Regions from separate parts of the Bradyrhizobium sp. I71 genome, predicted to be linked through region 2. Evidence: riboswitches for the same ligand, from Rfam matches in the RefSeq annotation. Region 2 holds a riboswitch; the other holds the start of a gene.
What was found. A riboswitch is a leader RNA that binds a small molecule or an ion and turns the genes downstream of it on or off. The one in region 2 is predicted to bind glycine.
Positions count from the first base shown of each region.

Region 1 (3,406 bases), 140 kb from region 2:
TCCTCGTTAAGCCGTATGGGCCTTGTAGGCGGCTTCATCCATGAGGCTGCCGAGCTCGCTCTTGTCTGCCATCTTGATCTTGAAGAACCAGGCCGCGCCCTGCGCATCCGAGTTCACCAGCGCCGGCTCGGCGGCGAGCGCCTCGTTGGCCTCGAGCACTTCGCCCGTAACAGGCGCGTAGACGTCGGAGGCGGCCTTCACCGATTCCACGACGGCGGCGGCCTCGGCCTTCTTCAAGCTCCGGCCGACCTTGGGCAATTCGACGAACACGACGTCGCCGAGCTGCTGCTGAGCGTAATCGGTGATGCCGACGGTGGCGACGTCGCCGTCGATCGCGAGCCATTCATGGTCGGAGGTGTACAGCGTCGTGGTCATTGTCTTGTCCTCAGCGTTTGTAGGTGTTTTTCACGAAGGGCATGGCGGCGACTGCGAGCGGCAGGCGCTGGCCGCGCACCTCGGCGAAGAGTTTCGTGCCGAGCGCGCTCAGATTCGTGGGCACATAGCCCATCGCGACCGGCGCATTCAGGCTCGGGCCGAAACCGCCCGAGGTGACCTTGCCGATCGGCTCGCCTGCGGCCGGATCCGCAAACAGCGGCGCGCCCTCGCGCACCGGCGCGCGGCCCTCGGCACGCAGGCCGACGCGGCGGCGGGACGCGCCGTTGTCGAAATGGGCGAGGATTTTCTCGGCGCCGGGAAAGCCGCCAGCGCGAATCCCGCCGCTGCGGCGGCTCTTCTGCACCGACCATTCCAGCGCGGCCTCGACCGGCGTTGTCGCGGTGTCGATGTCGTGGCCGTACAGGCAAAGCCCGGCTTCGAGCCGCAGGCTGTCGCGGGCGCCGAGGCCGATTGGCAGCACGTCCGGGTTTTCGAGCAGCGTCCTGGTCAGGCGCTCGGCGTCCGCAGCGGGAACGGAGATTTCGAAGCCGTCCTCGCCGGTATAGCCGGAGCGCGAGACGAAGCATTTGATGCCGGCGACCTCATGCGGGCCGGCATCCATGAATGTCATGGACGGCGCCTCTGCACACAATTTCGCCAGCGCCGCTTCCGCCTTCGGGCCCTGCAGCGCGATCAGCGCGCGGTCGGCAAGAGAATCGATGACGCAGTCGTCCGCGAGGTGCGCGCGAAGATGCGCCTCGTCCGCGTCCTTGCAGGCGGCGTTGACGACCAGGAACAGGTGATCGCCGAAATTGGCGACCATGAGATCGTCGAGGATGCCGCCGTCCGCATTGGTGAACTGGGCGTAGCGCTGCCGGTTGGGCGCGATCGCCGCGATGTCCTGCGGCACCAGCCGTTCCAGCGCACGGGCGGCGTCCTCGACCTTGCCCGACTTCGGCCGGAGCGCGAGCTGGCCCATATGGGAGACGTCGAACAGCCCGGCCGCGGCGCGCGTATGGAGGTGCTCCTTCAGCACGCCCGCAGGGTACTGCACGGGCATGTCATAGCCGGCGAACGGCACCATCTTGCCGCCGAGGGACACATGCAGGGCGTGGAGGGGCGTATGTCGGAGAGATTTCTGGTCGTCGGGTACTGGCATCACAGGGGTCCTCGGCGGTTCCCCGGGGACAATTCCCCGGGCCAACCTGTCGAAGCCCCATCTGTCGCTGTGCCTGAGAGTATTATCCCGTCGGCGGACGCCACCCGGGTTCTTAGGCCCGTCGGCGCCTCTTTCCAGATGCTGTCAAAGCCACGCGGTCCTTTTGCCTGAGAGTTTCCGGGGCGGTTGCTCCTTCGGCGCCGGCAGTAAAGCCGGTCTCTCCCGACGTGGCCGTACGATATAGATGGTTACAGACCACAGGCCGGCCAAGCCTGTCAACGCGGCGGTTTCGCCTTTTCAACCGGGATTGCGCGCCTGCGGCAACCCTCTGATCTCCTTGCACAGTTTCTGGACACTGAAGCAGGCCTTGTCTAAAAGCGCTTTGGCCCGCAGATATCAGCCCTAACCTCTGGTTTGGATGGCAGGAAGCGGGTCCAAGCACACCCGATTGGATGAACATGAGCGGCGTCAACGAGATCAGGTCGACCTTTCTGAACTTCTTTGCCGAGAACGGCCACGAGATCGTGCCGTCCTCGCCATTGGTGCCGCGCAACGACCCCACGTTGATGTTCACCAATGCCGGCATGGTGCAGTTCAAGAACGTCTTCACCGGCGTGGAGAAGCGGCCCTATCAGCGCGCCACCACCTCGCAGAAATGCGTGCGCGCCGGCGGCAAGCACAACGACCTCGACAATGTCGGCTACACCGCGCGCCATCTCACCTTCTTCGAGATGCTCGGCAATTTCTCGTTCGGCGACTATTTCAAGGAGCGCGCGATCGAGCTTGCCTGGAAGCTGATCACCACCGAGTTCGGGCTGAAGAAGGACAAGCTGCTCGTCACGGTCTATCACACCGACGACGAGGCGGCGGGCCTGTGGAAGAAGATCGCCGGCTTCTCCGAAGACCGCATCATCCGCATCCCGACCTCGGACAATTTCTGGGCGATGGGCGACACCGGCCCGTGCGGCCCGTGCTCGGAGATCTTCATCGACCGCGGCGAGCACATCTGGGGCGGGCCTCCGGGCTCGCCGGAGGAGGACGGCGACCGCTTCCTCGAATTCTGGAATCTCGTGTTCATGCAGTTCGAGCAGGTGACGAAGGAGGAGCGCCAGCCGCTGCCGCGTCCCTCGATCGACACCGGCATGGGCCTGGAGCGGATGGCCTGCATCCTCCAGGGCGTCGAGAGCGTGTTCGAGACCGACCTGTTCAAGAACCTGATCGATGCGACGGCGTCCGCGCTCGGCACCGGGCCGAGCGAGCAGACCGTGGCCTCGTTCCGCGTCATCGCCGACCATCTGCGCTCCTCCGCGTTCCTCGTCGCCGACGGCGTGCTGCCCTCGAACGAGGGCCGCGGCTACGTGCTGCGCCGGATCATGCGCCGTGCCATGCGCCATGCGCAGCTGCTGGGCGCCAAGGAGCCGCTGATGCACCGGCTGGTCTGGGCGCTGGTGCGCGAGATGGGCCAGGCCTATCCCGACCTGATGCGCGCGGAGAATCTGATCGAGGAAACGCTGCGGCTGGAAGAGACCCGCTTCCGCAAGACGCTGTCGCGCGGCCTTGCCATCCTCGACGAGAAGTCGGCCGGCCTGAAGAAGGGCGACATGTTCGACGGCGACGTCGCCTTCACGCTCTACGACACCTACGGCTTCCCGCTGGACCTGACGCAGGACGCGTTGAAGTCGCGCGGCATCGGCGTCGACCAGGCGGCGTTCACGGATGCGATGGAGCGCCAGAAGGTGAAGGCGCGCGAGTCCTGGAAGGGCTCGGGCGAGGCGGCTTCCGAGGCGATCTGGTTCCCGCTGCGCGAGAAGCTGGGTGCGACCGAATTCCTGGGCTACGAGACCGAGAGCGCCGAAGGCGTAGTGTCCGCGC
Region 1 is NZ_CP059398.1:953,046-956,451, reverse strand. Features, by position in the region: gene gcvH (glycine cleavage system protein GcvH) at 7-375, opposite strand; gene gcvT (glycine cleavage system aminomethyltransferase GcvT) at 386-1,534, opposite strand; glycine riboswitch at 1,681-1,769, opposite strand; gene alaS (alanine--tRNA ligase) at 1,993-3,406, shown strand, end outside.
Region 1: it holds a riboswitch for glycine, as region 2 does, so the genes downstream of both, gcvT (glycine cleavage system aminomethyltransferase GcvT) here and FJV43_RS04105 (D-amino acid dehydrogenase) in region 2, are expected to answer to the same signal.

Region 2 (3,406 bases):
AGCAACGCAGTCTTCCGCCGTCACCGGCGCACCGTCATGCCATTTCAGGCCGTCGCGCAGCGTGAAGGTATAGGTGAGCTTGTCGTCGGAGATCTTCCAGTCCGCCATCTGCGGCTGGATCTTGAAGCTCGAATCCGGCGCCACCAGCGTGTCGTAAACCATGTAGCCATGGTCGCGCGTGATGTAGGCCGTGGTGAAGATCGGGTCGATGATGCGCAGATCCGAATGCATCACCGCCGTGATGGTCTTGCCGGCCGCAAGCACTGGCGAGGCCAGCGCGGTCGAAAGCGCGACGACCGACAGCGCAAGTTTGGAGGCGAACGCGCGACGCCCCCGGCGCATGAAGTGGAACATAGAAAGTTCTCCTGACGTGAAACTGTTCAAAGGCAGGTCATTGGTTGAGCATGCGGTTCATTCGTTGGGCGAACTAACCTCATGCAATGCCTTTATCTTTTTGAGACTTGCAGACAGTGCCGAGCGCGTCAATCCGGTTTCGTCGCAGCCCCTCACGGCGCGCGCACGGGCTCCACAAAGATCGGTTTGGCTCTACAACACCCTCCGCTTGTCCTGCCCCGCGCCGATGCAATGCGCGTTCCATCTTTCGAAGCTTGAGAGACATTGAGATGAATCCTGCCAATCTTCCCTTTGATTCCGAGGCGATGCTCGAGGGCCTGCGCGGCTGGGTCGAATGCGAGAGTCCGACCTGGGATGCAGGCGCCGTGGACCGCATGCTCGATATCGCGGCGCGGGATATGGCGATCATGGGTGCGACGATCGAGCGCATTGCCGGCCGCCAGGGCTTTGGTGGCGTCATCCGCGCGCGCTTTCCTCATCCCAAGCAGGGCGAGCCGGGCATCCTGATCGCCGGACACATGGATACCGTTCATCCGGTCGGCACCATCGAGAAGCTGAAATGGCGGCGCGAGGGCAACAAGTGCTATGGCCCCGGCATCTACGATATGAAGGGCGGCAATTACCTCTCGCTGGAAGCGATACGGCAACTGGCGCGCGCCTCGTTCACCACACCGCTGCCGATCACCGTGCTGTTCACGCCGGATGAGGAAGTCGGCACGCCTTCGACGCGGGACATCATCGAGGCGGAAGCGGCGCGCAACAAATACGTGCTGGTGCCGGAGCCCGGCCGCGCCGACAACGGCGTCACGACCGGACGCTACGCCATCGCGCGCTTCAATCTCGAGGCGACGGGACGGCCGAGCCACGCCGGCGCCACGTTGTCGGCCGGACGCTCGGCGATCCGCGAGATGGCGCGGCAGATCCTCGCGATCGACGCGATGACGACGGAGGACTGCACCTTCTCGGTCGGCGTCGTCCACGGCGGACAATGGGTCAATTGCGTTGCGACGACCGCAACCGGCGAAGCGCTCTCCATGGCCAAGCGTCAGGCCGATCTTGACCGCGGTGTCGAGAGGATGCTGGCGCTGTCGGGCACCACCAACGACGTCACGTTCAAGGTCACGCGCGGCGTGACGCGTCCGGTTTGGGAGCCGGATGCGGGTACCATGGCGCTCTATGAGAAGGCGCGCGGCATCGCCAAATCGCTCGGCGCGGAATTACCGCATGCCAGCTCCGGCGGCGGCTCCGACGGCAACTTCACCGGCGCGATGGGAATTCCCACGCTCGACGGCCTCGGTGTCCGCGGCGGCAATGGCCACACGCTGGAGGAGTTCATCGAGGTCGATAGCCTGGTCGAGCGCGGCCGGCTGATGGCAGGTCTGCTGGCGACTCTGGAGTAATTGAATCGAATTTGCACTGCACAATACGTCGGCAGTCACGGTCGAAATTTAGCCTTGTCTAAAAATGAGGCGTATCGTACTGCTCGGCCGTCCACGCGATGATGCGGGAGAGATCGCAGCGAAGGCTTTCGGCCTTCGTCGCGGCGCCGACGGAGCAACCGCCCCGGAAACTCTCAGGCAAAAGGACCGTTTCGTCAGGACGATCTGGAGAGAGGCGGCGCGATTTCAGGCAATCGTGACGTCCACCGAAGGGGATAGTCCGTTGCGAGATCCGCAGCGGATCAAGCTCTCAGGTAACCGTGACAGATGGGGCGCCGCCAACGGCCTTACGGCCGGCGGTCCGCCGACTCTAACTCACGGGAGCCCCGAACTTCACCATGACCCATATTGCCATCATCGGCGCCGGCATCACCGGCGTCACGACCGCCTATGCCCTGCTCGAACGCGGCTACAAGGTGACGGTGCTCGACAAGCACCGCTACGCCGCGATGGAGACGTCCTTCGCCAATGGCGGGCAGCTCTCCGCATCGAACGCCGAAGTGTGGAACAGCACGGCGACGATCCTGAAGGGCTTGCGCTGGATGTTTCGGCGCGACGCGCCGCTGCTGATGAACCCGCGGCCGAACTGGCACAAATATTCGTGGATGAGCGAGTTCGTCGCCAACATCGGCAACTACCGCGCCAACACCATCGAGACCACGCGGCTCGCGATCGAAGCGCGCAGGTATCTGTTCGACATCGCGGCGCGCGAAGGAATCGACTTCGATCTCGAACGCCGCGGCATCCTCCACATCTATCGTGACAAGGCCGGCTTCGAATCCGGTCTGCGCGTCAACGCGCTGCTGCAGGAAGGCGGCCTCGACCGCCGCCCGGTGACGTCGGAGGAAATCCGCAGCATCGAGCCGACACTGCGCAAGGACTATTATGGCGGCTTCTACACGCCGTCGGATGCGACCGGCGATATCCACAAGTTCACCCGCGGCCTGGCGGAAGCCTGCAAGCGGCGTGGCGCGACCTTCATCCACGAGGCCAATATCGATTCGATCGCACGTGCCGGCAGCGGCTTCGTCATCGGCTGGGCCGATCTGGCCGCGAGCGATGCCGTCGCGGCCGCGCGCGGCGCACTGAACGCGGACGGCGTCGTGGTCTGCGCGGGCGTTGCGAGCCGTCACTTCGCCGCCCTGCTGGACGAGCGCGTCAACGTCTATCCGGTGAAGGGCTACTCGATCACCGTGCAGCTCGACACCGCCGAAAGCCGCAACGCCACCCCGACGGTGAGCCTGCTCGACGAGGCCGCCAAGATCGTCACCAGCCGGCTCGGCGCCGATCGTTTTCGCGTCGCCGGCACCGCCGAATTCAACGACTTCAATCGCGACATCCGCGCCGACCGCGTGCAGCCGCTGATCGACTGGGTGCGCAACAACTTCCCCGCCGTCGAAACGTCGCGCGTCGTGCCGTGGGCCGGGCTGCGCCCGATGATGCCGAACATGATGCCGGTCGTGCGCGCCGGGCGGATACCGGGCGTGTTCTTCAACACCGGCCACGGCCATCTCGGCTGGACTCTGTCGGCCGCGACGGCGCAGATGATCGCCCAGACCATCGACGGCTGGCGCGGCCTCAACGCTCCGCCGACGGTCCCTTCACTTGGGGTT
Region 2 is NZ_CP059398.1:813,592-816,997, forward strand. Features, by position in the region: gene FJV43_RS04095 (ABC transporter substrate-binding protein) at 1-354, opposite strand, end outside; gene FJV43_RS04100 (M20/M25/M40 family metallo-hydrolase) at 624-1,754, shown strand; glycine riboswitch at 1,849-1,953, shown strand; glycine riboswitch at 1,957-2,062, shown strand; gene FJV43_RS04105 (D-amino acid dehydrogenase) at 2,132-3,406, shown strand, end outside.